2 linked regions of the Methylibium petroleiphilum PM1 genome follow. The protein of the gene in region 2 binds, or shares a complex with, the protein of the main gene of each other region. Links are inferred from orthologs where the notes say so. Each region holds a gene or a part of one and is shown on either strand. Other genes may lie near its edges. The genes, in order: trxA and MPE_RS11835.

Evidence for each region.
Region 1: the proteins of MPE_RS11835 (region 2) and trxA are in contact, whole or in part, in an NMR structure (PDB 2IPA), measured with the Bacillus subtilis proteins. The link is inferred for Methylibium petroleiphilum PM1 from one-to-one orthologs.

What each region holds. Positions count from the first base shown.
Region 1 is NC_008825.1:1,373,804-1,388,571, reverse strand. The notes cover bases 5,279-7,952. They hold trxA (thioredoxin TrxA), read left to right. Parts: upstream 5,279-6,287; coding sequence 6,288-6,617; downstream 6,618-7,952. Other genes in these bases: rho (transcription termination factor Rho), read left to right, coding at 6,855-7,952; MPE_RS06455 (PD-(D/E)XK nuclease family protein), read right to left, coding at 5,279-6,117. Outside these bases: hydroxysqualene dehydroxylase HpnE, read left to right, coding at 1-260; MPE_RS06460 (UvrD-helicase domain-containing protein), read right to left, coding at 257-3,517; more of MPE_RS06455, read right to left, coding at 3,514-5,278; more of rho, read left to right, coding at 7,953-8,117; MPE_RS06440 (type B 50S ribosomal protein L31), read left to right, coding at 8,242-8,502; MPE_RS06435 (hypothetical protein), read left to right, coding at 8,672-10,339; MPE_RS06430 (MATE family efflux transporter), read left to right, coding at 10,336-11,715; phosphate regulon sensor histidine kinase PhoR, read right to left, coding at 11,658-13,040; phosphate regulon transcriptional regulator PhoB, read right to left, coding at 13,070-13,771; phosphate signaling complex protein PhoU, read right to left, coding at 13,791-14,498; phosphate ABC transporter ATP-binding protein PstB, read right to left, coding at 14,515-14,768. UniProt on the Bacillus subtilis protein: Participates in various redox reactions through the reversible oxidation of its active center dithiol to a disulfide and catalyzes dithiol-disulfide exchange reactions.
Region 2 is NC_008825.1:2,507,337-2,522,333, forward strand. The notes cover bases 6,413-9,315. They hold MPE_RS11835 (arsenate reductase ArsC), read right to left. Parts: upstream 8,162-9,315; coding sequence 7,664-8,161; downstream 6,413-7,663. Other genes in these bases: arsN2 (arsenic resistance N-acetyltransferase ArsN2), read right to left, coding at 6,413-6,566; arsB (ACR3 family arsenite efflux transporter), read right to left, coding at 6,563-7,654; MPE_RS11840 (ArsI/CadI family heavy metal resistance metalloenzyme), read right to left, coding at 8,174-8,638; MPE_RS11845 (ArsR/SmtB family transcription factor), read right to left, coding at 8,650-8,979. In the rest of the region: MPE_RS11795 (hypothetical protein), read left to right, coding at 114-485; MPE_RS11800 (RES family NAD+ phosphorylase), read left to right, coding at 482-1,009; MPE_RS11805 (PFL_4669 family integrating conjugative element protein), read left to right, coding at 1,193-1,981; MPE_RS11810 (DUF3158 family protein), read left to right, coding at 1,978-2,526; MPE_RS11815 (single-stranded DNA-binding protein), read left to right, coding at 2,523-2,906; MPE_RS11820 (DNA topoisomerase III), read left to right, coding at 3,201-5,216; more of arsN2, read right to left, coding at 5,736-6,412; MPE_RS11850 (hypothetical protein), read left to right, coding at 9,329-9,565; MPE_RS11855 (hypothetical protein), read left to right, coding at 9,592-9,984; MPE_RS11860 (DUF5983 family protein), read left to right, coding at 10,235-10,951; MPE_RS11870 (MerR family transcriptional regulator), read right to left, coding at 11,375-11,827; MPE_RS11875 (cytochrome c/FTR1 family iron permease), read left to right, coding at 11,920-13,881; MPE_RS11880 (DUF3703 domain-containing protein), read left to right, coding at 13,957-14,997. UniProt on the Bacillus subtilis protein: Catalyzes the reduction of arsenate [As(V)] to arsenite [As(III)]. In vitro, can dephosphorylate para-nitrophenyl phosphate (pNPP).

The sequences.
Region 1 (14,768 bases), 1.1 Mb from region 2 along the record:
CGCAGCTCGGCCGCTGCCTGCCGAGCGAGCCCCGGCTGCTGCGGGTGCTCAGCGAGAAGCGCGCCACCTTCCTCTGCACGCCCGGTCTGCGGCGCCCGGGCGGCAGCATCGCGCCGGGATTGCTCGCCGCGGGTGATTACATCGATGGGCCCTACCCCGCCACGCTCGAGGGCGCAATGCGCGCCGGCCAGGCCGCAGCACAGGCACTCCCGCCAACGAAGCTTCCGCACGAGCCACCAGCCTCGCGCAGCGGGCCCTAGAGTTCGATCACCTCGCCGGCCGCGGTGATGAAGGCCGCACGCACGCTCTCGCCCCCCTGCAGAGACTGCACGGCCTCGCGGTAGCCGGCCAGTTGTTCCCGGTAGGCCTCGATCGCCTGCGGTGCGTGCTGCAGCTTGTAGTCGAGCACCCACCACTCCGGGCCTGCGGGCGTGTGCAATGCCACCAGCCGATCGATGCGCAACGCGGCGCCGCGCCATGCGATCGCCACCTCGTTGCCCGACCAGTGCAGCGCCTCCGGGTCGAAGAAGCGTGCACAGGCCGCACTGCCCAGCACCGCCCGCACCAGCGCGGCCACGCGAGGCGCGGCGTCGGGCGGCAACGCGAACTCGATGGCCGCCGCCGCTGCGGCCGCATCGAGCGCGGCGTCGGCCGGCAGCCATTCGAGCACGCGATGCACCGCACGGCCGAGTTGCGCAGCTTCGGTGTCGGCGTCGGCCGCCACCGGGTCGGAGGGCTCGGCGGCGAGACGGACGCGCGGCAGCGCAAGCAGCACCACCGGGCTCTCGGCCGACCCGGCGGACCCTGCCGTGCCACCGGCATCGGCTGACGGTGGGACGGCATCCGCCCCCGCTTCAGCGAGTCGCTGCCACGCGCTCGGCCCTGGCGCCGCGCGGTGCGGGGTTGTCGCGCTGAAGACGAGCCGCTCTCGGGCCCGGGTCATCGCCACGTAGAGCGCATTGAGCTCCTCGCGCGCCCGCCCTTCCTGCTCGGCCGCCATCAGGGCGCGCAGCGACGGCGGGCAACGCGACTCACTGGCGACGAAGGCGCAGCAATGGGGGTGCGCCGCATCGGCCGGCCAGTCGATCAGCAGGGTCGCGGTCTCCGCCTTCGGCGCCTCCGGCATGGTGTCGATCACGAACACCGCGCGCGCCTCCAGGCCCTTGGCGCCATGGATGGTCAGCAACTGCACCGCGTCGGCCGCGCTCTGCGGCGGCAGCAGCACGCGCCGGCGCCGGAGCGCACGCACGAAGTTGTAGGGCGTGGCATGGCGCGCACCGTCGAGCAGCAGCGACTGCGCCAGCAGCGCATCGATGGCCGCAAGCGCCAGCAAGCGCCCCGCAGGCGGTACCACAGCGGCATAGCGCTCGCGCACCTCGCCCTCGTCGACGATGCGATCGAGCAGATCGTGCGGCGGCAGTGCCGCGGCGGCCGCCAGCCAGCCGGGCCACAGCGCGCGGGCCCGATCGAGGGCCGCCCTGCCCGCGCCTGCGCCACGCAGCAGCACCTCGCTCCAGGCAAGCCGCTCAGCCCGCGCCGCCCGTGCGAGCGCCACCAGGTCGTCATCGCTCGCGCCGAACACCGGACTCTTCAGGGCCTGCGCGAACGACAGGTCGTGCGACGGTGACGCCAGCGCATCGAGCAGCGCGACCAGGTCGCGCACTTCGGGCGCCGCCATCAGCTCGCGCTGCTCGGGCGTGGCGTGGGGAACGCCACGTTCACGCAGCGCCTGGGCCACCAGTGCCAACGGGGCCCGCTTGCGACACAGCACCTGGATGTCGCCCGGGGCCAGCCCCCCTTCGGCCAGCAGGGCGGTGATGCCGACCGCAACCTGCTCCGCCTCGATCCGCCGCAGCACCTCTTCAGGCTCGGTGCGCGGTGTGGTGAGGCTGTCGCGCCAACCGCCGGCGGCAACCACCGGGCCGCCCTTCTCCGGCCGGGGCACCGCCGGCAGCAACCACACCGCACCGGGCGGCTCGCTCACGTCGGTGGTGTGCGGGCGGAAGTCGTCGAACCGGCCACCAGCCTGCGCGTGCGCGAACACCGCATTCAGTACGGCCAGCACCCGGGGCGCGTTGCGGCGCGTGTGGTCGCAGGCCAGGTGGGCACCGTCCAGCGCGGTGACGACGAAGTCGCGCGCCTGCGCAAAGACGCGCGGGTCGGCCCGACGGAAGCGGTAGATGCTCTGCTTCGGATCGCCGACGATGAAGACCGACAGGGGCCGCTGTCCGCTGCTGCCGCCGCCGGCCCCGGCGTAGCCGCTGAGCCAGGCGTCGAGCGTGCGCCACTGCAGCGGGCTGGTGTCCTGGAACTCGTCGATCAGCAGGTGACGCACGCGCGCATCCAGCCGCTCCTGAACCCAGCCCGACAGTTCGGCATCGGCCAGCAGGTGCTCGGCGCAGGCCTCGAGGTCGGCCATGTCGGCGAGGCCGCGGTCGCGCTTGAGCTGGCGGTAGCTGGCGAGCAATACGCGAGACAGCCGGACCATGCGCGCATGCGCACGGTGCGCCGCCTGCTGGTCCATGGCCTCGGCAATGCGCCGCAGCACGTCGGCCGCCTCGTTCAGGCCCGGTGCGTCGATCTGCTTGCGCAGTTCGCCGGTCTTGGTGAACAAGGCCTGCCAGGCGGCGTCGAAGGCCGCCGACGGATCGGCTTCGATGCCGGCCAGCGCCTGCTCGAGTGCGCTGCCCGCATCTCGCGACTTCTTGCCCCCGGCCGCCCCCAGCGCCACCGCCAGAGTCGACAGCGCGCTCCGGATGTCCGGCTGCGCCAGCCAGTCGGCGGGATGGGCCAGTCCGTCGAACTGCGGCCACAGCGCTGCGGCCGCTGGCACGCTGGTTTCCAGCACGCCGGCGGCATCGGTCCGTTCGATCTCGACGCGCTGGTCGAGCGCAGCCTCGAGCCACTGCTGCGCCACGTGGCGCCCGCGATCGTGCACGAGTGCCGCGAAGTCCTCGCGCAGGGCGGCATCGGCCGATACGGCCGACAGGAAACGCCGCCAGTAGTGCGGCTGCAGGTCGCTGCGGTCCTCGAGCAGGTCGACCTCGGACTGCAGGCCCAGCGGCTCCAGCAGCGCCAGCGGCGCGGCGCGCAACAACTGGCTGAACCAGCCATGGAAGGTGCGTATCTCGACCAGCCGTCCGCCGGACAGCAACTCTGAGTACAGCGCGGCCAGCCGGGGCACGAGCACGCCGGCCTCCTGCCGCGTGCAGCCGCGATCGACCAGCGCCTGCTCGCGCTGCGCGTCGTCGCACAGCGCGAACTCGTGCAGCCAGCCCTGCAGGCGCTCGCGCATCTCGCCCGCAGCCTTGCGGGTGAAGGTGATGGCCAGGATCTCCTGCGGCGCCGCGCCATCGAGCAGCGCACGCAGGATGCGCGACACCAGCATCCACGTCTTGCCGGCGCCGGCACAGGCTTCGACGACGACGCTGCGGCGCGGGTCGCAGGCCACGCGGTAGAACGCCGCCGGCGCCACCAGCGCGCCATCGATGCGGTAGGCGAACGCCGCCGACGTCATGCCCGGTCCTCGCGCCAGTGGTCGCGCCGGCACAGGCCGCGTGCGCTGCAGTGCTCGCAGGCGCTGCCCTCGCCCAGCGCCGGCATCGGCGCGCCGGCCTGCAGGCGCGTGAAGTCGGCCGCGATGCCTTCGAGCAGCGTCGCGGCGCTGGCGGCCACGTCGGGATGCGCCAGCAGCTTCACGCCCTCGCGCCCGTCGAGCGACAGGTAGGCGGCCTGCACGTCGCCTGGCGGGACGCCGCGCGACGCGTCCAGCAGCGCGGCGTAGAACGGCAGCTGGGTGTCCTCGAGCGGCTGCCGCAGGCGCTCGCGCAGGGTGGTCTCGCTGGAGGTCTTGTAGTCGAGGATGCGGTGCGCACCGTGGCCCCCCTTGCCCGGCACGGCATCGATGCGGTCCAGCGTGCCGCGCAGGCGCAGGCCGGCGGCCGCCAGCGCTGGCGGCTGTGCTAGCAGTTCGAGTTCGGTATCGATCACGTTCGCGCCCAGCGCCTCTTCGGCATGCCACCAGGCGAGGTAGCGCGGCAGCAGGTCCTCGAACCACACGGCGAACGGCAGGAAATCGGCATCGTCTCGCGCCAGCAGCGCCTGCCGCGCGCGGGCAATGCGCAGCAGCAAGGCGGCATCGTCCTGCGGCGCACCGGGCTGCCGCTGGCGGTGGAAGTCCTGCAGCACCGCATGCAGCCACGTGCCGTAGTCGCGCTTGTCGACGGCGTCGTCGAGTTCCTCGGCTTCGGCCAGGCCCAGCAGGCGCTGCGCGAAGAAGCGATAGGGACAGGCGCGCAGCGCTTCGTAGGCCGTGGCGTTGAGCGAGTCGGGCAACAGCGCCGGCGCGACCGGCAAGGGGTGCGCGAGCGGGCGCGGCACGACGGCGACGGGCGTCCGCGGCTCACCGCCCGACCTGACGGCTTCGCGTGCGTCGAACTGCAGTTGCAGCAACAGCGGGCTGGCCTGCAGCGGCTCGGCCCCGTCGCGCCGGCGGTGCAGCAGCGTGAGCTGCGGCACCCGCAGCAACTGCGCGAAGGCCCGTCGCTCGTGCTCGCGACGCTGCGCGCTCGACGGCAGGCCGAGCGCGGCCGCCAGTGCGTCGCCCAGCAAGGCCTGCGGCTTCGGCAGCGCGCCGAGATGCGCCGCATCCGCACCCGGACACACGACCGCTGCGAACGGACGCAGCATCGCGCGCGCCAGCGGCGTGAGGATCACCGGCGCCGCACCGCCGAGGTCGGGCGACGGCGGCTCGAATGAAACCGCCTCCAGCACGCCGTCGACCCAGTCGCGCAAGCCGTCGGCATCGAAGCGCACGCGCGCCGCCTGCTGCCCCCAGGCGCTGCCGGCCGGTGGCTCGGCGCGGCACCGCAGCGCATCGATGACTTGCCGACCGGCCGCGTCGCCCAGCAGCGACTCCCACAGCCCGGCGCGCAGCAGCGCCTCGCGCAGGCGGGACAGCCATTCGCCCAGCGCCAGGCGGCGGGTTGCGCTCAAGGGCTCGCCGATCGCGAGCCACTGCTGCCAAAGGGCGAGCGCAGCAGGCTCGAGGCGGGCCTCGTCGACCTGCCGCAACGCGGTGATGCCGTCGCGTCGCCACGCGGCATCGAGCGCCGCACGGCCATCCACCGGGGCTGGCGCCGAGGCCAGCCAGTCGAGCAGGTCGTCGGTCGCTGCGCGGGGATGCACCGCGCGCAGCAGGCCCATCACCGTGGCGCCTGCACGGGTGGTCGACAGCTTCCAGCCCGTCTCATCGCTCACCGGAACCTGCTGCCGCTCGAGCAGCGCTCGCACGCGACGCACCAGCACGCGGTCAAGGGCCACCAGGGCCACCGGCTGCTCGCCCTGCGCCAGATGAGCCAGCACCTGCGCCGCCGCCCGCTGCGCCTCGTCCTCGAAATCGTCGCACTCGCTCACCTGCACTGCACCGGGAACACTGCGAAGGCCGGGGGCACGCAGATCGGCATCGAGCCACAGCACCGGTTCCGACGATGCGGCCAACAAGGACTCGACCAGCGGATCGGAGGCGCCGACCCGCAGTGCGACCCAGGCCGCCGGCCTCAGGGCGTAGAGCGCATCGGCGCCCATCGTGGCCGCCGTGTTCGACCACTCGAGCGCGAGCCGCGCCAGCGCGCGCTCCTGCTGGCCCGGCCCGGTGGGGCCGGACAGCAGCGAACGGGCCTTCTCGAGCCAAGCCGCGCGCTGGGCCGGCGGCAGCGCCAGCCTGGCGCGCGCCAGCACCTGCGCCGTCTCGTTCAGGCGCGCGACGGCGAGCGCGAAGCCGCGCGGGTCGCGATGCGGCCAATCCGGAACCTGCTCGCGCAGCAGTTGTGCGGCCTGCAGCGGATCGGCCACCGGATCGAAAGCCAGTTCGCCTGGTGCGGCCGGCAGCGGTGGACCGAGCGAACGCTGCAAGGTCTGCGTCGTCTCGAAACGCGGTATCCAGGGCGCGTGGTCGAGCGCCAGCCAGGCGGCCCGCGCCAACGAAAGATGCTGAGCAAAGGGCAGCAGCACGACGACATCCCGCGATGCAAGGGCCTCGCGGCGCGAAAACGCCGCGATCTCGCGCACTAGGCGCGTCCAGCATGCGGCGACCGCCAGGTCGGCCTCGGGTGGCATGTCCTTGGCGGCAGGGTCCGGTGTCGGATTCAGGGGCGGGATCCTTCTATCGTCCCCATAGCGTGCAGGGCCGGCGCCGCGCGGCGCGCCAGGGGGCCTTGTGTCAAAATCATTGTGCCCTGGAAGCTCGTGCGAACTGCGCACGACAGGCGGCAGTTGAAGGACCCATGATGGCCAGCGAACTGATCAAACACGTCTCCGATGCGTCGTTCGACGACGACGTGCTCAAGTCCGGTACTCCCGTGCTGGTCGATTACTGGGCCGAGTGGTGCGGCCCGTGCAAGATGATTGCCCCGATCCTCGACGAAGTCGCCAAGGATTACGGCAGCAAGCTGCAGATCGCGAAGATGAACGTCGACGAGAACCGCGACGTGCCGGCGAAGTTCGGTATCCGCGGCATTCCGACGCTGATGCTGTTCAAGGGCGGGCAACTGGCCGCCACCAAGGTCGGCGCCCTGAACAAGTCGCAGTTGACCGCATTCCTCGACGGCCACCTATAATCGCTGCAAACGTGCCGGGGCGAGGCCACCCGCCTGCCCCGAGCACCAGCGAGATTGCCGCCACGCTGCATCCAGCGCGTGGAGCCGGCACCCCCTCCCAGAACACCTGTCCTACCGTCGATCGCATGTCGATCGGCACCGACCGCGAGCGGTCCGGGCCCTATCCAGAGCCTGCGATCGCCCGACTCCGGTGGCGCCCGTTTCCGGGTGGTCACGCTTGCCCCCGAGGTGCGCTTCATGCATCTATCCGAACTCAAAGCCCAGCACATATCCGAACTGATCAAGGTCGCCGAAACCTTGGAGATCGAGAACAGCGCCCGCATGCGCAAGCAGGAGCTGATGTTCGCGATCATGAAGAAGCGCGCCAAGCAGGGCGAGCAGGTGTTCGGCGACGGCGTGCTGGAAGTGCTGCCCGATGGCTTCGGCTTCCTGCGCTCCCCCGAGGCGAGCTACCTCGCGAGCACCGACGACATCTACCTCAGCCCCAGCCAGATCCGCCGCTTCAACCTGCACACCGGCGACATGATCGAAGGCGAGGTGCGCGTCCCCAAGGACGGCGAGCGCTACTTCGCCCTGGTGAAGGTGGACATCGTCAACGGCATCACGCCGGAGGAGAACAAGCAGAAGATCATGTTCGAGAACCTGACGCCCTTGTTCCCCAAGGAGCAGTTCAAGCTCGAACGTGACATCAAGGCCGAGGAGAACATCACCAGCCGCATCGTCGATCTGATCGCCCCGCTGGGCAAGGGCCAGCGGGCGCTGCTGGTGTCGGCCCCGAAGAGTGGCAAGACGGTGATGATGCAGAACCTCGCGCACGCCATCACCGCCAACTACCCAGAAGTGCACCTGATCGTGCTGCTGGTCGACGAGCGGCCCGAGGAAGTGACCGAGATGCAGCGCACGATCCGCGGCGAGGTCATCAGTTCCACCTTCGACGAGCCCGCCGCACGCCACGTGCAGGTGGCCGAGATGGTGATCGAGCGCGCCAAGCGGCTGGTGGAGCTGAAGAAGGACGTGGTGATCCTGCTCGACTCGATCACCCGCCTGGCGCGCGCTTACAACAACGTGCTTCCCTCCTCCGGCAAGGTGCTGACGGGTGGCGTCGATGCCAATGCGCTGCAGCGCCCCAAGCGCTTCTTCGGCGCCGCGCGCAACATCGAGGAAGGCGGTTCGCTGACCATCATCGGCACCGCGCTGGTCGACACCGGCAGCCGCATGGACGAGGTGATCTACGAGGAGTTCAAGGGCACCGGCAACTGCGAGATCCACCTGGATCGCCGCATGGCCGAGAAGCGCGTCTACCCGTCGATCCTGCTGAACAAGTCGGGCACCCGCCGCGAGGAGCTGCTGCTCAAGCCAGAGATCCTGCAGAAGACCTGGATCTTGCGCAAGCTGCTCTATTCGATGGACGAGATCGAGGCGATGGAGTTCATCCTCGACAAGATGAAGGCCACGAAGACCAACCTCGACTTCTTCGACATGATGCGCCGCGGCGGCTGAGCCCCTGGCCTAAGTCGTTGATGCATGGCATAATTTCAGGCTTTCGCCATGGCGGAAAGTGCGTTGTATGGCCGCAGTGGCGACTCAGCGTGGCTCCCGCACCCAGACCCTGCGAGGATTCGAGATGAAAGACGGCATTCACCCCAGCTACCGCGACGTGTGCTTCGTGGACCTCTCCAACGGTTTCAAGTTCGTGACGCGTTCGTGCGCCCAGACCCGCGAAACCGTCAAGATGGACGACGGCCGCGAACTGCCGCTGTTCAAGCTCGAGACCACCAGCGAATCGCATCCGTTCTACACCGGCACCCAGAAGAGCGTCGACTCCCTGGGCGGTCGCGTCGAGAAGTTCCGCAACAAGTTCGCGCACCTCGGCGCCAAGAAGTGACGGCGGTTCGCACACGTGCAAAGGCAGCCTCGGCTGCCTTTTTTGTTGCCGACTCGGGCCCCGGGGCCGGGACTTGCCGGGGCACCGCCACGTTCGGTGCGCCTGCTTTACGTTCGCGGTCGCGGCTTTTGCTGCAAGATGCCGCGTCGCCGCCACCGCCCCTCCTGTCTTGAGCACCCCCACTCCCGCCCTCGTCTCGCAGCGTGCCGTCGAGCGCCTGCCACGCAGCGCGCTGCTGCTGTTCTGTGCCGCCTATGTGCTGCCCGGCCTGTTCGGCCGAGATCCCTGGCGCAATGCCGACATCACCGCCTTCGGCTACATGTTCAGCCTGGCGCAGGGTGGGGCCGACCTGTTGTCGCCCTCGATTGCCGGGCTGCCGGCAGACGGCGCCCTGCTGCCGTATTGGCTCGGTGCATTGGGCATCCACTTGTTCGGCGGTCTGCTCGATCCGGCGCTCGCGGCCCGCCTGCCATTCGCGCTGCTGCTGGTCGGCGTGCTGGTCTTCACCTGGTACGGCACCTACCACCTGGCAAGGACCGACAACGCCCAGCCGCTGCCGTTCGCCTTCGGCGGCGAGGCCAGCCCGGTCGACTACGCACGGGCCATCGCCGACGGCGCCCTGCTGGCCCTGATGGCCACGCTCGGCCTGCTGCAGCTGGGGCACGAAACCACGCCGGAGCTGATGCAGTTGTTCGCGGCAGCGCTGTTCTTCTATGCCATGGCGGCGAGTGTCTCGCGCCGCTGGGCGTCGCGCGGGGCCGTGCTGCTGGCGCTGCCGGTACTGGCCGCCAGCGGCGCGCCGGCCATCGGACTGGGCTACGCGCTGGCCGGCGCTGTCGTCTGCCTGCGGTCGAGCTTTCCGCTGGCCCGGCTGTTCTCGCTCTGGATCGTGGGGGCTGCCGCGCTGGCGTCCACCATCGCGCTGGCGATCGGCGCCTGGAGCTGGCGGCTCGGCACGCCCGACGTCAGCCAGGTGGTGCAGTTGCTGGCCTGGTTCGCCTGGCCGGCCTGGGCGATGGCCGGCTGGACGCTGTGGCGCTGGCGGGGCCACCTGATGCATCGGCACATCGCGGTGCCCGCCACCGCGGCAGCCGTCGCGCTGCTCGCCTGCATCGGCATGGGCGGCTCCGACCGGGCGCTGATGCTGGCCCTCCCGCCGCTGGCCGCGCTGGCCGCGTTCGCCTTGCCGACCCTGCAGCGCAGCGTGTCGGCCGCGATCGACTGGTTCTCGGTCGCGTTCTTCAGCATCGCCGCCATCGCGGTGTGGGTCGTCTACGCCGCATTGCAGACCGGGGTGCCGGCCAAGACCGCCTCCAACGTTGCCCGGCTGGTGCCGGGCTACCAGAGCAGCTTCGCGTGGTTCCCGCTGCTGGCGGCCGTGGCCGGCACCCTGGCGTGGCTGCTGCTGGTGCGCTGGCGCACCGGTCGCCATCGCCCCGTGCTCTGGAAGAGCCTGGTGCTGCCGGCCGGCGGCCTGAGCCTGTGCTGGCTGCTGGCGATGACACTGTTGCTGCCGGTTCTGGACTACGCGCGCAGCGACCGCCCGCTGGTCGAGCGCATCGCCCAGCATGTGCCGAGCGACGCCTGCATCGCCACGGTCGGCCTGCCACGGGCCCAGCTGGCCGCGCTGGAGTACCACGGTGGCTGGCGTGTCGAGACGCACCCGGTCCCGCCGCAGACCGGCTGCGAGTTCCTGCTGACCACGGCGCGCGCGAACGCCGTGACCGAGACGCTGGCGCGGCCCGGCTGGAAGCTGCTGGCGCGCGAGCGCCGACCGACCGATCGCGCCGAGCAGACCGTCGTCTACCGACGCGATCTCGCGAGCGCCGGCCGGTGAGCGGCGCGGGGACCACCGGACGCATCGCGCGCCACGCCACATCGATCCTGGTCGGCCAGGTGGCGGTGATCGGCTACACCGTGGCAGACACGGTGATGACCGGTCGTCACGACAGCACCGATCTGGCCGCGCTGTCGATCGGGGCAGCGGTCTACATCTGCGTCTACATCGCGCTGACCGGCGTGCTCCAGGCGCTGATCCCGGTGGTGGGCCACCATCACGGTGCGGGCGACCACGAAGGCGTCCGCCGCAGTTTCCAGCAGGGCGTGTGGCTGGCGCTGGCGATCGCACTGCCGGGCATGACCGTGCTGCTCTTCCCCGGCCTGGCGCTGAGCTGGGCCCGGACGGATGCGGCGGTGCTCGAGCGCGTGCAGTCCTACCTCGGCTGGCTGGCCTGGTCGCTGCCGGCGGGCCTGCTGTTCCGTGTCTACAGCGGCCTCAACCAGGGCCTGTCGCGGCCGCTGCTGGTCACCTTGCTCCAGCTGATGGCGCTGGGCCTCAAGCTGCCGCTCAACGCCTGGCTGATCTTCGGAGGCGCCGGCGTGCCGGCGCTCGGTGTGGCCGGATGCGCGATCGCCACGCTGATCGTGCAGTGCACGCTGGCCGGCGTGGCCGCGCTGATGCTGATGCGTCATCCGGCCTATCGCGAACTGCAGCTGTTCGCCCGCTGGTCACGGCCGCGCTGGGACGCGCAGCGCGAACTGCTGCGGCTCGGCCTGCCCAGCGGGGCGGCCCTGTTCTTCGAAGTGACCGGCTTCGCGCTGATGGCGGTGTTCATCGCCCGACTGGGCACCACGCCGCTGGCGGGACACCAGATCGCCGCCAACGTGGCGGCGGTGCTGTACATGCTGCCCTTGTCGATCGGCATCGCCACCGGCGCCCAGACTGCGCAAGCCCTCGGCGCCGGCGACCGCACGCAGGCGCGGCGCATCTGGCGGCAGGGCCTGTGGCTCGCGCTGGCGCTGGTGGCGATGCTCGGTGCACTGCTGGCCGGGCTGCGCGGCCCGCTCGCGCGCGCCTACAGCCCGGACCCGGCCGTGCAGGCCGTGGCCACCCAGCTGCTGTTGTTCGTCGCCGCGAGCCAGCTCGCCGACGCCACTCAATGCATTGCCTCCTTCGCGCTGCGCGCCTACCGCATCGCGCTGCTGCCGGCGTTGAGCTATGCGATCGGGCTGTGGGGCATCGGCCTGGCCGGTGGGGCCTGGCTCGCCTTCAGCCCGCCACCGGTCTGGCCGAACGCGCTGGCGGGCCCGGCCGCGTTCTGGCTGGCCAACGTGGTGGCGCTCGGCTGCGTCAGCGCGCTGCTGCTGGCCCTGCTTCAGCGCGTGTCGGCCGTGAGGCCGCCCACGGGGACCCCCGGGTCGCTGGCCGGCTGAGGTGTCGTCGGCGCCGCCACGCAGCGCAGGCGCGCGGCCGGAAAGACGAGACGGAAGGTCGAGCCCTTGCCGGGCTCGCTCTGGACGTCGAGTTCGCCGCCGTGGCGCTGCGCGACGTGCTTCACGATCGACAGTCCCAGGCCGGTGCCGCCGGTGTCGCGCGAGCGGCTGCCATCGACCCGGTAGAAGCGCTCGGTCAAGCGCGGAAGGTGCTCGCGCTCGATGCCCAGGCCGGTATCCCTGACGGCGAACTCGCCGCTGCCGTCGGCCAGCCGGCGCCAGCTGATGTCGATGCGTCCGCCTTCGGGTGTGTAGCGCACGGCGTTGTTCGCCAGGTTGGTGAGCGCGCTCAGCAGCTCCGTTTCGGCTCCGGCGATCTGTGCACTGTCGTCGCCAGCCAGCGTCAGCGTGTGCCGGCCCTGCGACAGCGTGCGGGCGTCGGCCTCGACCAGCTGCAGCAGCCGCGACACCGCGATCCAGCGGTCGGCGGCCGGACGCGGGCTGCCCTCGAGCTGCGCGAGCGTCAGCAGGTCGCTCACCAGCGTCTGCATGCGCTGAGCCTGCTGGCTCATCAACACGAGCACGCGACGCGACTCCACCTCGGTCAGCGGCAGCGTGCTCATGGTCTCGATGAATCCCGAAAGCACCGTCAGCGGCGTGCGGATCTCGTGCGACACGTTGGCCACGAAATCACGGCGCATGGCGTCGGCCCGCTCGCGCTCGGTGATGTCCTGCGACAGCACCAGCTTCATGCCTTCACCATAGTCGCGCACCAGGACCGACAGCGTGCCCAGCCCGTTCGGGCTGGGGAAGACCACCGCCTCCCGGTAGACGCCGGCCTGCAGGTAGGCCACGAAGGCCGGCGCGCGCACGAGGTTGGTGATGCGCTGCAGCCGGTCGCGCCGCGGGTCGAGACCGAAGTGCGAGGCCGCCACCGAATTGCACCAGTCGATCTGCCCGTTGACGTCGAGCATCAACACGCCGTTCGGCGAGGCCTCGATCGCGTCGAGAAACTGTGCGAGCCGCGCCTTCTCCTGCACCGTGCTGCGCTCACGCGCCCGGATGCCGCGCTCGACGCGGTAGGCGATCTCGCCCCAGAAGCCGGCGTCACGCGGCGCGTCGGTATCCTGCGAGCCGCGCAACCAGGCGATCAGCCGCGCGCCGCGCAGGGTGTCCACGGCGGCGATCAAGCCGATCGCCAGCGCGCCACCCAGCAAGGCACCCAGGATCGGCGCGCGCACCGCTGCGCCGGTCACATAGCCGACCGTCCCGCCCAGCAGCAGCGCGACAAGGCAGGAGAAGAGGCGCGGAAACAGCCAGGTCAAGTGGACTCACCCCGCGGGTGGCCGGCCGATCAGGCCGCGGCGGCCGCCATCTGCTGCGTCAGGCGGTAACCGGCGCCTCGCACCGTCTCGATCATCGTCGAGCAGGCCACCGGCGCCAGCGCTTCACGCAGGCGCTTCACATGCACGTCGACCGTGCGCTCCTCGATGAAGACATGGTCGCCCCACACGCGGTCGAGCAACTGGGCACGGCTGTGCACCCGCTCGGGGTGCGTCATGAGGAAATGCAACAGACGGAACTCGGTGGGGCCGATCTTGACCTCCTGCTCGCCGCGTGCCACACGGCGCGTCGACGGGTCGAGCCTCAGCACGCCGAGTTCGACAGCGCTGTCGAGCGCTTCCGGCGCCTTGCGGCGCAGCACGGCACGGATGCGCGCCATCAGCTCGTGGGTGGAGAACGGCTTGGTCAGGTAGTCGTCGGCGCCCGCGTCGAGGCCGGCGACCTTGTCGCCCTCCTCCGCGCGCGCGGTCAGCATGATGACCGGCAGCTCCTTGGTGCGGCTCTCGCCGCGCCAGCGCTTCGCGAGCGCCAGACCCGACTGGCCCGGCAGCATCCAGTCCAGGATCACCAGATCGGGCAGCACGCTGTCGATCGCGAGCTGCGCCTGGTCGGCGGTAGCCGCGATCGTCACTTCGTAGCCGGCATGCCGCAGGTTGATCGAAATCAGTTCGGCGATCGCCGACTCGTCTTCCACCACCAGCACTCGGCTCATCGTTCGCTCCTTTTGAGAGTCACTTGACCATCGACTCCACGGTTTCGACGGGGTTGTGGCGCACGTCCATGCCCTTGACGATGTAGATGATCTGCTCGGCGAGGTTCTTGGCATGGTCGCCCACGCGCTCGATCGCCTTCGCCACGAACACCAGGTCGATGCTCGACGAGATGGTGCGCGGATCTTCCATCATGAAGGTGATCAGCTTACGCATCAGGCCTTCGAACTCCTGGTCGATCTGGTCGTCCTGCTTGATCACCTCGATCGCCTTCTCCACGTCGAGGCGCGCGAAGGCGTCGAGCGACTTGCGCAGCAGCGCGATCGCCAGCGTGGCCTCGAAGGACACGTCGGAGACCGGCAGCCGCAGGCGGCTCGACACGCCCGTGTTGACCAGCCGTTGCACGGTGCGTGCCACGCGCGCCGCCTCGTCGCCGACACGCTCGAGGTTGCCGATGGTCTTGCTCACGGCGGTGAGCAGGCGCAGGTCGCGCGCGGTCGGCTGGCGCCGCGCGATGATGCTGGAGAGATCGCGGTCGATGTCCAGTTCCATCTGGTTGACCTTCTCCTCCTGCAGCAGCACCTGGCTCGCCGTCTCGCTGCTGAAGTTGGTCAAGGCGTACATCGCCTGCGCCACCTGGGACTCCACCAGGCCGCCCATCTCGAGCACGCGCGTGGAGATGCCGCTGAGTTCGCTGTCGAACTGCGTCGAGAGATGCTTGTCGCTCATGTTCGTTCCCCCTGGCTCAGCCGAAGCGGCCGGTGATGTAGTCCTCGGTGTCCTTCTTCTTCGGCTTCATGAAGAGCTCCGAAGTCGGGCCGAACTCGATCAGGTCGCCCAGGTACATGTAGGCGGTGTAGTCCGAACAGCGTGCAGCCTGCTGCATGTTGTGCGTGACGATCACCACGGTGTAATCCGACTTCAGTTCGTGGATCAGTTCCTCGATCTTGCCGGTGGAGATCGGGTCCAGTGCCGAACAGGGCTCGTCGAGCAGCAGCA
Region 2 (14,997 bases):
CCAGGGGATAGACGGAACAGGTCGCCTTCCAGCTGGGGGAGCAGACCGCTTGGAACTGTGCTCAAACTGTGCGTATAATGTGCTCGTGATTCCTTGCCTTTGGGAGCAACGTCATGGCCTCTACCGCTTTCGCGGATGTGCTCGAATCGGTGCGTGAAGCCGGCACGTCCCGCTTTTCCGCCACGAACGTCGCCGATGCCCTGGGCCTGCAGTACCAGGACTTGGCCACGCTGGCTGGGGTGCACCGCAACACCCTGCGCACCCACCCCGAATCCCCGCGGCTCCAGGCCGCGCTGCGTGACCTGATGCGGGTGCTGTCGGCCGCCACGGCGGTGCAGCCGGATACCGCGCGTGCGTTCTTCATGGTCAAGAACGAACCCATTCCGGCGTTCCACCACAAGACCCTGCTGCAGTTGGTGCAGGAAGGACGCACCGACGATGCGATCGACTACCTGGAGTCGATCAGTGCAGGGTTCACCGGATGATCCTCCTCGACCTGCCGCCCGGCACCACGCTGTTTCGTGCGCACACGCCGCAGTGGGCCAGCCGGCCCACCAGCGGCGCCGGTGCGGCGGCCAAGGGCGGTCGCTTCAACCGGGAGGGCGTCGAGGCGCTGTATCTGTCGCTGGAGGAAGTGACCGCGTTACGCGAGTACCAGCAGACCTCGCCCTTCCTGCCGCCCTGCACGATGTGCTCGTACACCGCGAACTTGCGCGGACTGGTCGATCTGCGGCAGCTCCACCGCGGCGAGCCCTGGGACGAGCTGTGGCACGACTGGCGCGAGGACTGGCGCCATCTGAAATTCGAACTTCACATCGAGCCGCCCACCTGGGTGCTGGGCGACATGGTGCTGGCCCAGGGCCATACCGGAATCCTGTTCCCCAGCCAGGCGAACGATGGCGGCACCAATATCGTGGTGTTCGTGGATCGGCTCAGGGATGGCAATTCGGTCGAGGTCAATGATCCCGACGGGCGACTGCCCCGCGACCAATCCAGTTGGACGCGCTGACTCCACAGCGCGGATTCGCACTCCACCCTTCGGCCCGCCGCCGAGCTATCCCCAGGGGATAGCCGGCACACACAGCCTTCCGCGCAGAACAAACCGGGCGCGCATGGGCTGCGGTTTGTTGACTGACAGCCTTCCGGCCGATGCCGATGCTGGCGACTCGCCAATTCACCGCGAGTCGCTCCCATGGCCAACGAACGCACAGAACCCCTGCAACTGAATCTCGGATCGCTGCGCAGCGCGATGTCGCTGACACTGCACACACACCACGCTTCGCGCATCTGGCACGGCCGCGCGCCGACCGAAGGACGCGCCGGCATCATCGGACTCAACGGCTTCATCAGTGCGATGAACAAGATGAAGCGCGGCGCCGAGCAGGACGACCCGTACTCGGATTGGTGGATGTTGCGGATCGAGGACAAGCTCGCCGACACCAAGACCCGTCTGCAGACCCTGCGCGAACAGGTGGACCAGGCGTTGGCCGACGTGCCAGCGGCGCTGTCGCTGGGCGAGAACATGAACGTGCAGCCGGTGAAGCTGCCGCTGTTCGTGAACGCCCAGCTCGGCTTCATGGCGGTGTACCTGCTGGCCGACTACGACGACTTGGCGCGCAAACTCATCCTGGCGCACCACACGGCGCTGATCGACCGCAGCACCTTGGAGCGCTGGCTCAATGATGGTGCGCACGCGCTGCGCAGCCTGTTCTCGCTGGCCCAGCAGTACCGCTACTCGGGCACGACGCGCGACGACTTCGCGGCAAAGAACGCGGCGGCGCGAGCGGCGCTGGAGAAGTTCGGCGAGTTGCCGCAGGACGTGCTGGAAGGCACGCGCCGCTCGCGCTTCGCGCCACCGATCGCGCGGCGGACGACCAAGCCCGGCGCGCCGCCTGCAGCGCCCGCCATCGAGCCCGATGCGCCGGCTCACACGGATGGCGCAGCCGATGGTGCGGCGGGCGATGAGGGTGCGGGCGCATGACAGCATCGATCCCCATCAGCCACTCCACGCGCTTCGTGGCGCTGGAACAGGCGGACTTCCAGCGGCTGGAACACGCAGGCTACCTAAAAGGCCTTTTACAGCCTTTTAAGGGTAAGGGGAGTCTGGAGACCTGGGCCAGCCAGTGCGCAGCGCTGCGCGACGACGTGATTGGCCTGGCGCAGCGGCGCGTGCTGCCCCAGGCGCGCGCCTACCCCTTCAGCCTGCTCCACGTGCAACTGGCCCAGCAGGCCACTGGCGCAGGGACGACCTTCCTGCGCTGGCGCAACCTCGACCGTTCCTCCATGGGCGTGGCGTTGTGGGAGGCCCTGCTGGCCAACCCCGCGACGCCGGCCTCGCTGATCGACGAGCTGTACGCGATCGAACTGCAGCGCATCGTGCTGAACATGCAGATCAGCCTGACCCACAGCATCGCTCGCCAAGCCCTGGAATGCGCCAACAAGGCCGCGCAGGCCGAAGCGGCTTACCTGCGGCGCGTCCACGGGCATACCGCGTCCGTTCCACCCACCACCAAGGAGTCACCATGAGCACGCACTTCGTCGGCGAGGGCAACATCGGTTCTGCGCCGGACTACCGCGAATTTCCGAACGGCAACGACGAGCCACGCCGGCTGCTTCGCCTGAACGTCTACTTCGACAACCCGATCCCGAAGAAGGACGGCGAGTACGAAGATCGCGGCGGCTTCTGGGCGCCCGTGGAGCTGTGGCACCGCGACGCCGAGCACTGGAAGACGCTGTACCAGAAAGGCATGCGGGTGCTGGTCGAGGGCCGCACCGTTCGCGACGAATGGGAGGACGCCGACGAGAACGAGCGCGTCACGTTCAAGGTCGAGGCCCGGCGCGTGGGCATCCTGCCGTACCGCATCGAGTCGGTGGCGCTCAGCGCCAAGCCCGCCGGCGGGCAGTAATTCGCCCATCGCCGTTCCCCCGAGGGCGGCTGTAGCAACCGTCATACGCCCGCGATGCACCAGCGAGCTATCCCCAGGGGATAGCTCCAAGGTCGTCCTCGGAGTTCCAGCCGCCCTCCCGAAACGACGCTCTTGCTGTGCCAGCTCCTGCGGTCTATGCGCACCGCTGCAGCAACGGACCGCCTGCCGATCACAAAGCGGTGTCTGCATCAATCGGCTTCCTTGCTGCCGGCATCTCCTGGCCCCGCCAAGCTGACGCCCATCCGATGAACCGCACATTTCCGAGGAGGCTTCATGCGCGTGTTCCTGTGCGAGAAGCCGTCCCAGGGCAAGGACATCGCCCGTGTGCTGGGTGCCGGTCAACGCGGCAACGGCTGCTACAGCGGCGCGGGTGTCGTCGTGACCTGGTGCATCGGTCATTTGGTGGAGGCGGTTCCGCCCGAAGGCTACGGCGAGCAATACAAGCGCTGGGCCATCGAACAACTGCCTATTCTTCCTGAGCGTTGGCGTGTCGAGCCCAAGGCGGCGACCGCAGCGCAATTCAAGGTCGTGCAGCAGCTCGTCGCCAAGGCGGGCGAGCTGGTGATCGCGACTGACGCCGACCGCGAGGGCGAGATGATCGCCCGCGAGATCATCGACCTATGCGGCTACCGCGGGCCGATTCAGCGCCTGTGGCTGTCGGCGCTCAACGATGCGTCGATCCGCAAAGCGCTGGGTGCGCTCAAGCCGTCCGACGAGACGCTGCCGCTGTATTTCTCCGCACTCGCCCGATCGCGCGCCGACTGGCTGATTGGGATGAACCTGAGCCGCTTGTTCACACTGCTGGGGCGCCAGGCCGGCTATACCGGCGTGCTGTCGGTGGGGCGCGTGCAGACGCCGACGCTGAAGTTGGTCGTGGACCGCGATCGCGAGATCGCGCGATTCGTCTGCGTACCGTTCTGGGCCATCGAGGTTGCGCTTTCGCATGCAGGCCAGTCCTTCGTCGCAAGCTGGACGCCGCCGCAAGGCAGCGCCGACGACGCCGACCGCTGCTTGCAGCAGCCGGTGGCGCAGCAGGCAGCGGAATTCCTGCGCGCGGCCGGCACCGCCCAGGTGCTGTCGGTGGAGACCGAGCGCGTGCGCGAAGGGCCGCCGCTGCCGTTCGACCTGGGCACGCTGCAGGAGGTGTGCTCCAAGCAGTTGGGCCTCGACGTGCAGGAGACGCTGGACATTGCCCAGGCGCTGTACGAGACGCACAAGGCGACAACGTATCCGCGCTCGGATTCGGGCTACCTGCCCGAGAGCATGCTGGCCGAGGTGCCGACGGTACTCAACAGCCTGGTCAAGACCGACCCCAGCTTGCGGCCGCTGATCGAGCGCCTGGATCGCCAACAGCGTTCGCGTGCATGGAACGACGGCAAGGTGTCGGCTCACCACGGCATCATCCCGACGCTGGAGCCCGCCAACCTGTCGGCCATGAACGAGAAGGAACTGGCCGTCTACCGGCTGATCCGCGCTCATTACCTCGCGCAGTTCCTCCCACACCATGAGTTCGACCGGACGGTGGCGCAGTTCTCGTGCGGCAGTCAGTCGCTGGCGGCCGTGGGCAAGCAGATCGCCGTCATCGGCTGGCGTGAGGTGCTGGCGACGCCGGGGCCGGACGATGCCGATGGCGAGGATGCGCAGCGCAGCCAGGTGCTGCCCGCCCTGCATGCGGGCCTGTCCTGCCCGGTCGGAAAGGTGGATCTCAAGGCGCTGAAGACGCTGCCGCCCAAACCCTACACGCAGGGCGAGCTGATCAAGGCCATGAAGACCGTCGCCAAGCTCGTGACCGACCCGCGCCTGAAGCAGAAGCTGCGAGATACCACCGGCATCGGCACCGAGGCGACACGCGCCAACATCATCAACGGTCTGATCGGTCGCGGCTACCTGGTCAAGAAAGGCCGCGCCGTCCGCGCTTCCGACGCGGCATTCACGCTCATCGACGCGGTGCCCTCAGCCATCGCCGACCCCGGCACCACGGCGGTGTGGGAGCAGGCGCTCGACATGATCGAGGCCGGCCAGATGACGCTGGACACCTTCATCGAGAAGCAGTCCGTGTGGGTCGGCCAGCTCGTGCAGCAGTACCGCGGCGCAACGCTCTCGCTCAAGCTGCCGCCGGCGCCGGCCTGCCCGCAGTGCGCCGCACCGATGCAGCAGCGCACGGGCAAGAGCGGCGCGTTCTGGTCCTGCTCGCGCTACCCGGACTGCAAGGGCACGTTGCCGATCGAGTCCCCGACGGGCCGGCGCAGCGCACCGCGCAAGCGGCGCGCTGCCTCCAAGGCGTCCTGATCCTCGCTTCCCCCTGCCGCGCCGGCCACTTCACTGGCGGCGAGGCAAACGTCCCGCACCGCGCGGGACTCCAAAGCGCGCGTCTCCTTCTGCAACGGTGTGCGCGCCCCGTCTGCCCGCCATCGGGCGACGGGGCGAGAAGGTCATTGCTCCACGAATCGCTCCCGCCGCCATTCCCTTGATCGGTGTGCGTTGCCTCGGTCACGAGGGGCTTCCTGACGCCTTGCCGCCGCGCGAGCCGTGAGGAGGCCCCTTGGGCCGAGGGTATTCCGTGCCGGTGCCCGCCGGCGAAACATCGGGCTCCCTTTGTGTGTGGATGCACGCCAGAGGTTTCCGGCCCCAGCCACGAAACGGGCCGGGTGCGATTGCTGACGCAGCGAACGGCTTTGACGACGGCCTGCGCTGACGCAGCCCACAGGTGGTTTTCCTTCCTCTCCAGCCGAAGGCCCGCGTGGCCTTCGGCGATTAGTCATTTCACTGATGCACCTCTGTGTCCCGGGATGTCCTTGCGAGGGCACATCACAGTGACATTCGACGTCCAAGCAGCACGGCGCTCGAAGGACAAAGGCTTGCGGCCTGCCGTGTGGCAAGGATGGCCGCCGGTGCGGCGCTGCGCTCGATTGGCTTGAAGCCCGCGCGCTCGAAGAACGGCGCCGCCGTCGTGGTCAGTAGCCAGGCGTCGCGCCCGCCCTCGTCGAAGGCACGGCGCAGCAGCAGTGCGAACATTCCGCCGCCGATGCCGCGATGGCGTGCGTGTGGCAGCACCACCAGGGAGCGCACGAGCACGTCTCGGCCCAGGCGCTCGAAGCCGCCGTAGCCCACGCGCTCGCCGGACACCGTGGCATAGGCGAAGAAGCTGCGCCCTGGTTCGGCCAGGTCGTCCGTGGGAAGCACGGCCTCTTGCAAAGCCAGGGCGAGGTCCGGGTCGCTGCCGGCGATCGGCGTATCCACCAGCAGCGGCGTGCCATCCTCCTTGCGGTTCTCGCCCGCCGGTCGTTGCGGCAGCAGGTCGATCACCGTGTCCGAGGGGCGGCACAGGCGCACGCCCGAGCGCGACACCACGATGGGCCGATTGATGAGGATCGGGTACGCCAGCATCTGATCGATCAACTGGTCGTCGCTCCAATGCGCGGCATCCAGGCCCAGTTCCTTGTAGGGCGTGCCCTTGATGCGCAACACATCCCGCACGCCCATGCCCATCCGCGCGATCAGCGCCTTCAAGGTCTCGCGGTCGGGCGGCGTTTTCAGGTACTCGATGACCGTGGGCTCGATGCCGCTGGCGCGGATCAGCGCCAGCGTGTTGCGCGACGTGCCGCAGTCCGGGTTGTGGTAGATCGTGACGGTACTCATGCCGGATGCCTCGCTGCGTTGCGCGGGGCCTGTTCGTACCAGGCGCGGGAACGGTTGACCACGCGCACCACCAGCAGCATCACCGGCACTTCGATCAGCACGCCGACCACGGTGGCGAGGGCCGCGCCGGAATGGAAGCCGAACAGGCTGATGGCCGCTGCCACTGCCAGCTCGAAAAAGTTGCTGGCACCGATCAACGCCGAGGGACACGCGATGTTGTGCTTCTCGCCGACCCTGCGGTTGAGCCAGTAGGCGAGGCCGGAATTGAAGAACACCTGGATCAGAATGGGCACGGCGAGCATGGCGATCACCAGCGGCTGTCGCAGGATGGCCTGGCCCTGGAAGGCGAATAGCAACACCAGCGTCAGCAGCAGCGCTGCGATTGAGAGCGGGCCGAGGCGCTCCAGCGCGCGGTCGAACGCGGCCTGTCCACGACGCAGCAGCGAGCGGCGCCACACCTGCGCGAGGACGACGGGGATGATGATGTAGAGCACCACTGAGGTCAGCAGCGTGTCCCACGGCACGGTGATCGCCGACAGGCCCAGCAGCAGCCCGACGATGGGCGCGAAGGCGAACACCATGATGGTGTCGTTCAGCGCCACCTGCGACAGAGTGAATACCGGGTCGCCGCCGGTCAGTCGGCTCCACACGAACACCATCGCTGTGCACGGCGCGGCGGCCAGCAGGATCAGGCCGGCGACGTAGCTGTCGAGCTGGTCGGCCGGCAGCCAGTCGGCGAAGACGTGGCGGATGAACAGCCAGGCCAGCAGTGCCATCGAGAACGGCTTGACCGCCCAGTTGACGAACAGCGTCACGCCGATGCCACGCCAGTGCTGGCGAACCTGGCCGAGCGCGCCGAAATCCACCTTGAGCAGCATCGGGATCACCATGACCCATATGAGCAGGCCGACCGGCAGGTTGACCTGGGCCACTTCCATGCGGCCGACGGCCTGGAACGCGCCAGGCGCGAGCTGGCCCAGGGCGATGCCGGCGACGATGCACAGCAGCACCCACACCGTCAGGTAGCGCTCGAAGATGCTCATCGAGAACGATGGCGTGGCGGCGACGGCTTCTGTCTGTACGGTCATCGTGCTACCTCACTGCTTGCCGATGACGCGCAGCTCATGCTGCAGCGACATGGCATCGAGCCGTTGGAGCGGCAGCGACAGGAACAGCTCGATGCGACGCTTGAGCGTCAACGCGGCGTCCATGAACGCCTTGCGCTGCTGTTCCTCGCTGCCTTCGACGGCGGCCGGATCGGGCACGCCCCAATGGGCCGACACCGGCTTGCCCGGCCATACGGGACACACCTCGCCAGCGGCGTTGTCGCAGACGGTGAAGATGAAATCGAACACCGGCGCACCGGGCGCCACGAATTCGTCCCAGCTCTTGCTGCGGTAGCCGGTCGTTGGCAGGCGCAGGCGCTCCAGCGTGGCGAGCGCCAGCGGATGCACCTCGCCCTTGGGATGGCTGCCCGCGGAGTAGGCGCGGAAGCGCCCTTGGCCCAGCGAATTCAGGATGCCCTCGGCGAGGATCGACCGGGCCGAATTGCCCGTGCAGATGAACAGCGCGTTGTAGGTGGTTTCAGTCGTCATCGATGCCTCGCGTCAGCAGCAAGAAGCAGCCCGTTTCGCGGCGGCGCGACTGTCACTCGGCGCGCAGCAAGCTGGAGCTGTGCTCGGCGCGGGCTGCGGCGCTTCGTTGAACACGGGGATGTTGCCCAGCGTGTGGAAATGCTCCCAGGCCACGCCCTGCGGGTCGGTGACCCAGTGCTTCTCACTGCGTGCATAGCAGCAGGTCGTGGTGCCTTCGTCGAGCAGCGCCATGTCGGCAGCCTGCGCGCGGGCCTTCAAGGCGGTGAGTTCGTCGGCGTCATCGGTCTGGATGCCCAGGTGGTCGATGCCCGGCTTGCTGCCGCGCGTGGAGATGGCGAAGTTGACCGGCGGGTCTTCGAGCATCCACTTCGCGTAGTCGGCCTCGATGCGAGCCGGCTGCGCGGCGAACAGTTGGGAATAGAAGCCGATGCTGCGATTCAGGTCATCGACGTGCAGGTGGACGTGGAAGCGTTTCATGGAGGTTCCTTTCAGCAGGAGGCGCAGGCACGGGTGGATTCATTGGCCTCGCACACGCCACCTTGGCAGCAGTGCTCGGTCAGGTAGCCGAGCAGCCCGTTCATGTGGGCGAAGTCGGCGCGGTAGATCAGGTTGCGGCCCTGTTGCTCGATGGTGACGAGGCCGGCATGGGCCAGCTCCTTCAGATGGAAGGACAGGGTGTTGCGGGCCACGTCGAGCTGGTCGGCCAGGACGCTGGGCGTGAGCCCTTCGGGGCCGGCGACGACCAGGGCGCGGAACACGCGCAGCCGCTGGGTGTGGGCCAGGGCGCTCAGGGCGGAAACGGCTTGGGTCTCGTTCATAGTTCAATAATACAACATCGATTGAATAATTGTGCAAGCACATCGCAATAGAGGACCGGGCGCGCCCGACCCCAATCGGGGACGCCACTGCGCCCGATTGCTGCGTGACGCGGCTATCTGATAGTCCGAAGCTCACCCTCATGCGTTGCTGACCGTCGTCAGCGGCATGCCCTGGCAGTCTCGGTCTTCAAGACTGCAACGCGGTTCGCCGCGTTGACCGATCCAGTCCGCTTCGCATCGCCCACCGCGGACGCTCGCCGGCCTGGCGACGATGCACTTTTCTCAACCACCCGAGGGGAACCCCATCCCCTGTGGGATGCGTGCTCCCCGACCCACCAAGGAGCACGGCATGTCTGAACCTTCCGCATCTTCCTCTGCAACCGCAGTGCGCAGTGGTGCGCTGGCGCTGGCCTGGACCGGCAAGCGTTTGCCGCTACAGGTGCTGCGCAGCGCGGCCGGCCAGTACATCGGCACGCAAGACGACGAAGGCCCGGTATCGCGGGAGTCCGTCGAGTATTTCCCCACCCACCTCGCAGCACAGCGCGCCCTGGATACCCATGCCTGGACGCAGCGCGCTCAGCCCTGATTCCCCACCCTTCAAGGAGTCCTCTCATGAATCTGTCTTTGCCCGAAGACGTGCTCGATCAGATGGCGCTGGAACAGGCGCACTTCGACGCTGCACCGCAGGCCTTCTTCGAGGCCTGGAAGCGCGGCGCGCAGATCGCCGGCCACGAGTGGTTCGGCGACGGCACACGCGAAGGTCTGCAGCGTGCCACCACCAAGTGGGATCTGCGGCCCAACATGCTGATGCTCAACGACGCCCTGGGCGTGCTGAGCAGCGGTCAACGCATGTTCCTGTCCGCGATGGTGAGCTTCTACAACGCCCGCGAGGGTGGCGCGATGCTCAAGCGTTGCGGCTTCGAGGGGCTGTCCGACTTCGGCGGCCTCGATCTGGAACGGCGCCAGGTCATCGCTGACCTCACGCTGCACTACAACGGCTGGTGAGCCGCGCCTGGCAACCCACCGTCCTTTCATCCCACCCCACGAGGGACATGCGTCCCCGTTCGGGGCCATGTCCCTCCTTCTTTTCGCAGGAGCGGCCATGTCCCGAATCAGCATCTTCCACTGACCCGCACCGCCCGCCACCAGGGCGGCCCGATGCCGCGGCCGGCTGACCGGCTGCCACTTCATCCACCTACTGGGGTTCAATCCCCGGCAGGGGATTGCCTCGGCCATCCTCTGCTGGAGGAATCCCATGTCCCATTCCAACAATCCCTTCGTCCGCGGCTACGATGGCCTGTCCGTGCAGCGGCTGCTGGCGATTTCCTACGACGACGACTGCCCGCTGAGCTATCTGCCGCTGCACGTCTCGCAGTCGCACCTGCCGGACAGCCAGGTCGAGCGCCATGCCTGCGTCTTCTGCGACGACTTCGCGCTGATCACCGAGGGCCAGATCGTGCCGCCCGAGCTGGACGCGCAGTGCCCCAGCCACGGCATCGCCCGAAACCTCGTCTACGCCGTCATGGCCGAAGAAGCCGGCCAGCCGCTGCACGTCGGCGATACCTACTCCGAGGAAGCCGCGCGCGAGGTGGTACGCCGCCTGCGCTTCGAGACCGGCTTCTTCAGCCGTGCCTGGGAAATCAGTTCGGCGCACATCACCGAGGAGGCCGGTCGCTTCCTCGCCGAACTGGCGGACATCGCCACGCCGAGCGGCTTTCTGTTCGTCGCCTTCCGCATTCCCTACAGCCCGGCGGTCGGCGTGAAGCTGATCGCCACCTCCTGGACGGATGCGAACCTGCAGCATGTCGAGGGCATCACGGCCGAAGAGCTGCGGCAGGAGCACCGGGCCAAGGGCGTGCCGGAATCCTTCGTGGAAGTGTTGCACCTGGCTGCGCTCGCTGACGTTCGCATGTTGGTGTTCGATGCCGACGCGCCCGTGCTGGACGGGCTGACGCTCTACGACGACGAGTAACCCGCAACCCATTCGAGCCCCCACGTCGGGGCTCTTCTTTTTCATCGAACGCGGTGGCGCCCGCCGTTTTCGGAGGACAGTTGCCCGAGATGTCCGACGTCCATGGCGCTTCCCTGATACCCAGGCCAATCCATGACCCATCAGCAATGCAGGGCGGCGATCAGCGGACAGGAAACATTGCCTTGATGCGCATGGCACTCACCAACCAGCGTGGATAAGGCTGCCTCGATCCGGCTCAGGTCGGACAGCTTGGCGCGACACTGGGCTTTCACATCGACCCGAAGCCTTTCGAGGGCAAGGTCATCGCCACCACCGACGAGGCCATCGTCGTCAAGACGGGACGAGCCGAGTTCGCGGTGCTCGATCGCACGCTCGTGACCGAAGTGCCCGACGAAGGCGCCAAGGTGCAGGTCGAACCCTATTTCAGATGCCGCTTCGGCGTAGCGCACCAAGGTCATGGGTGGCATCCGATCCTGCGCACGCCTCGCCCGTGTGCCGCAGCGCTCCGAGGATGGTGCACGTCCCGCGCTCGCCGCCGGCGCATTGGGCGATCACCCGATCCAGTTCGCCAGCCATGCGGGTCAACGCCTGAATCCGCTGATGGATGTCGGCCAGGTGCGCGCGGGCCAGTACGTCGACATCGCCACACGAGAGGCTCGGATCGTCATTCAGCCGCAGCAGGCTGCGGATCTCCTCCAAGCTGAACCCCAGTTCGCGACCGCGGCTGATGAACCGCAGCCGCTCGACATCGGCCGGCGTGAACGCGCGGTAGCCGCTTCCGGTCCGTGTCGGTCGTGGCATCAGCCCGACACGCTCGTAATAGCGGATGGTTTCTAGGTGGCAACCGCTGGCGGCGGCGGCTTCACTGATTTTCATTCGCATTCCACTTGACCCTGTAGTGGCTACGGACTTTACGCTGTGTATGTCCTCGCTGCCACCCCGGCGGCGACCCTGCTGCGTTCACGTCCATGCCCCTACTGTTTGCCTGGCATCGTTTGAACCTTTTTATCCTTCTGGTCGGCTGGGCCGCATTACTGCCGGCTCATGCCGATTTGCCCCAGGCCAACCCGCGCCAGACCTGGCAGATGCTCGACTACATCGCGGTGGACTACGCCGGCGCGGTCCAGGGCGGCCGCGTCGTGGCCCCGGGCGAGTACGCCGAGATGCAGGAGTTCGCCGGCGCGGTGCGCACGCAACTGGCGGCATTGCCCGCCACGCCCAAGCAACCCGCGCTACTGGCCCAGGCCGAGCGGCTGGTTGCCGCCGTTGCCGCCAAAGCCGAACCCGCGCAGGTCGCCACGCTCGCACGCGGACTGGCCGATGACCTGCTGGCCAGCTACCCCATCGGCGCGGTGCCCGCTTCGCCGCCGGAACCGGCGCGAGCCGCGGCGCTCTATGCCCAGCAGTGTGCCGCCTGCCACGGTCCGACGGGTCACGGCGATGGCCCCGCCGCAGCCGGGCTGGATCCGCCGCCGATCGCCTTTGCCGACGCTGGCCGCGCCGACCAGCGCACGCCGCTGGCCCTGTACGAAGTGATATCGCAGGGTGTGCCGGGCACCAGCATGGCGAGCTTCGCCGGCCTGCCCGAGAACGATCGCTGGGCGCTGGCGTTCTACGTGGGCAGCCTGGCCTATTCGCCGCAGGCCCGTGCGGACGGCGAGGCCTTGTGGCGCCAGAACGGGGAGCTGCGTGGACGCATCCCCTCGCTGGAAGCGCTGACCCGTACCCGCGAAGCCGACCTCGCCGCGGCGCTGCCTGCCGCGCAGGCCCACGCCATCGTCGCCTACCTCCGATCCCGTCCGCAGGCGGTGACCGAACCGGTGGCGGGGGCCGGTCCGTTCGCGTTGGCCCGCCAGCGGCTGGCCGAGAGCGAGCGTGCCTATATCGCGGGTGACGCGACGCAGGCCACGACACTGGCGCTGTCGGCCTATCTGGACGGGGTGGAGCCGGTCGAGCCGACGCTGGCCGCACGCGATGTCGAGCTGCTGCGCGAAATCGAAACCACCCTGGCCCGCTACCGCACCCAGTTGGGCCGCCGCACGGCGCCGGCGGACCTTGCCACGCAGAAGGCGCAGATCAACGCGCTGTTCGATCGCGCCGAAGCGGTGCTGGCCGACACGCACCTGGACACCACCACGGCGTTCCTCGGCAGCTTCACGATCCTAGTTCGGGAAGGGCTGGAGGCGCTGCTGATTGTCATCGGCATGATCGCGTTCCTGCGCAAGGCCGAACGCCGCGAAGTGCTGCCCTACGTCCATGCCGGCTGGGTCGGCGCCTTGCTGGCCGGTGCGGCGACCTGGGCGGTGGCCACCTATCTGGTCGACATCAGCGGCGCCAATCGCGAGGTGACCGAAGGCGTGTCGGCGCTGTTCGCCGCCGCCGTACTGCTCAGCGTGGGCATCTGGATGCATCAGAAGAGCCTGGCCGGCCGCTGGCAGCAATACCTGCACGCGAAGCTGTCGGCCGCATTGACGCGGCGTTCGGCGATGTTCCTGTTCGTGCTGGCCTTCGTCGCGGTGTACCGCGAGGTGTTCGAGACGATCCTGTTCTACATCGCGATGTGGAGCGAGCAAGCCTCCGGCGCCATCGTCGCGGGCCTGCTGGTCGGCAGTGTGGTCCTCGCCGCGGTGGCGTACTGGATGCTGCGCGTGAGCAGGCGCCTGCCGATCGGCCAATTCTTCTCGATCAGCTCGATCCTGATCGCCGTACTGGCGGTGGTCCTGGTCGGCAAGGGCGTGGCCGCGCTGCAGGAAGCAGGTTGGGTGCCGCAGGCGCTGATCGCGGGACCGCGGGTCGAGTGGCTTGGCGTCTATCCGTCCTGGCAGTCGCTGCTCGCGCAGCTGGCGGTGGCGACGGCGGCCGTGGTCGGCTTTCTGTTCAACGCTCGTGCCGTGCCGGCGTCCGCACGCACGCGACCGTCGAATTCGTGAAGGGCCTGCCATGAGTGGATGCCAATGCGGTCACACCGCCCTAACGCTGATCCCGATGCCAACGAAGGAGAGCTCATGCACCTCGCCACGCTGATCCGCTATGGCAGCTATCCGTTCGTCATGGTGTTGGCCGCTCTGGTAGCTGGCGCCGTCGCGATAGCAATGTTGCCACCATGGCCGACGCTGCCGCTGATGGCGGCCACCGGCATTGCCGCCGTGGCTTGGCTCGAACGCGTGCAACCGTATGAAGCCGCATGGCGGCGCGATCATGGTGATCTGCGCGCCGACGTATTTCACGGCGTCGCCAACTTTGCCCTGCTCGCGGGCACCGCGCTGGCGTTGCATGCACTGCGCGATCGCGTGCCCGTTACGTCGGTCTGGCCGACGAACTGGAATGGCTGGCTGCAGCTGCTGCTGGCCGGGGCCATCATCGATGCCGGGTTGTACGCCATGCACCGGCTCAGCCATTGCTATGCGTGGACTTGGCGCCTGCACGCCATCCATCACAGCGCCGAACGCCTGTATTGGCTCAATGGCGAACGGCGCCATCCGCTGAGCGCGCTGCTGATGGCTGGTCCCGGCCTGGTGGTGAGCGTAGGGCTTGGCGCACCCGCGTACGTGCTCAGCGCGTGGCTGGGGTTGCTCAGCGTGCAGCTGGCCTTCCAGCACGCCAATCTCGATTACCGCGTGGGTCCGCTGCGGCGCTGGCTGGGCGTGGCCGAAGTGCATCGCTGGCACCACAAGCGCGAATACGAGGACGCGCAGGTGAACTTCGGCGAGTTCTTCATGGTGTGGGACCGGCTGTTCGGCACGTTCCTCGACCGCCCCGACACCCTGCGCGCCGGCGATGTGGGGCTGCGCGAGGAGGTCATGCCCACGGACTATCTGGGGCAGTTGGCGTGGCCATTCCTGGCGCACGCATCCGATGGTGAGCGCGCCGCTGCGGTGGCGACCGTCTTTGCCGCGTCCCTGTCCGATGGTTACGCCGCGCTGGACGCCGGCGATCTGCAGGCGGCATATGCGACCTTCGAGCGCGCACACGTATTGGGTCAGACCCGCACCATGCGCCACGTGTGCACACACATTGCCTTCTGGCGCTGGGCGCGCCGCGCGGGT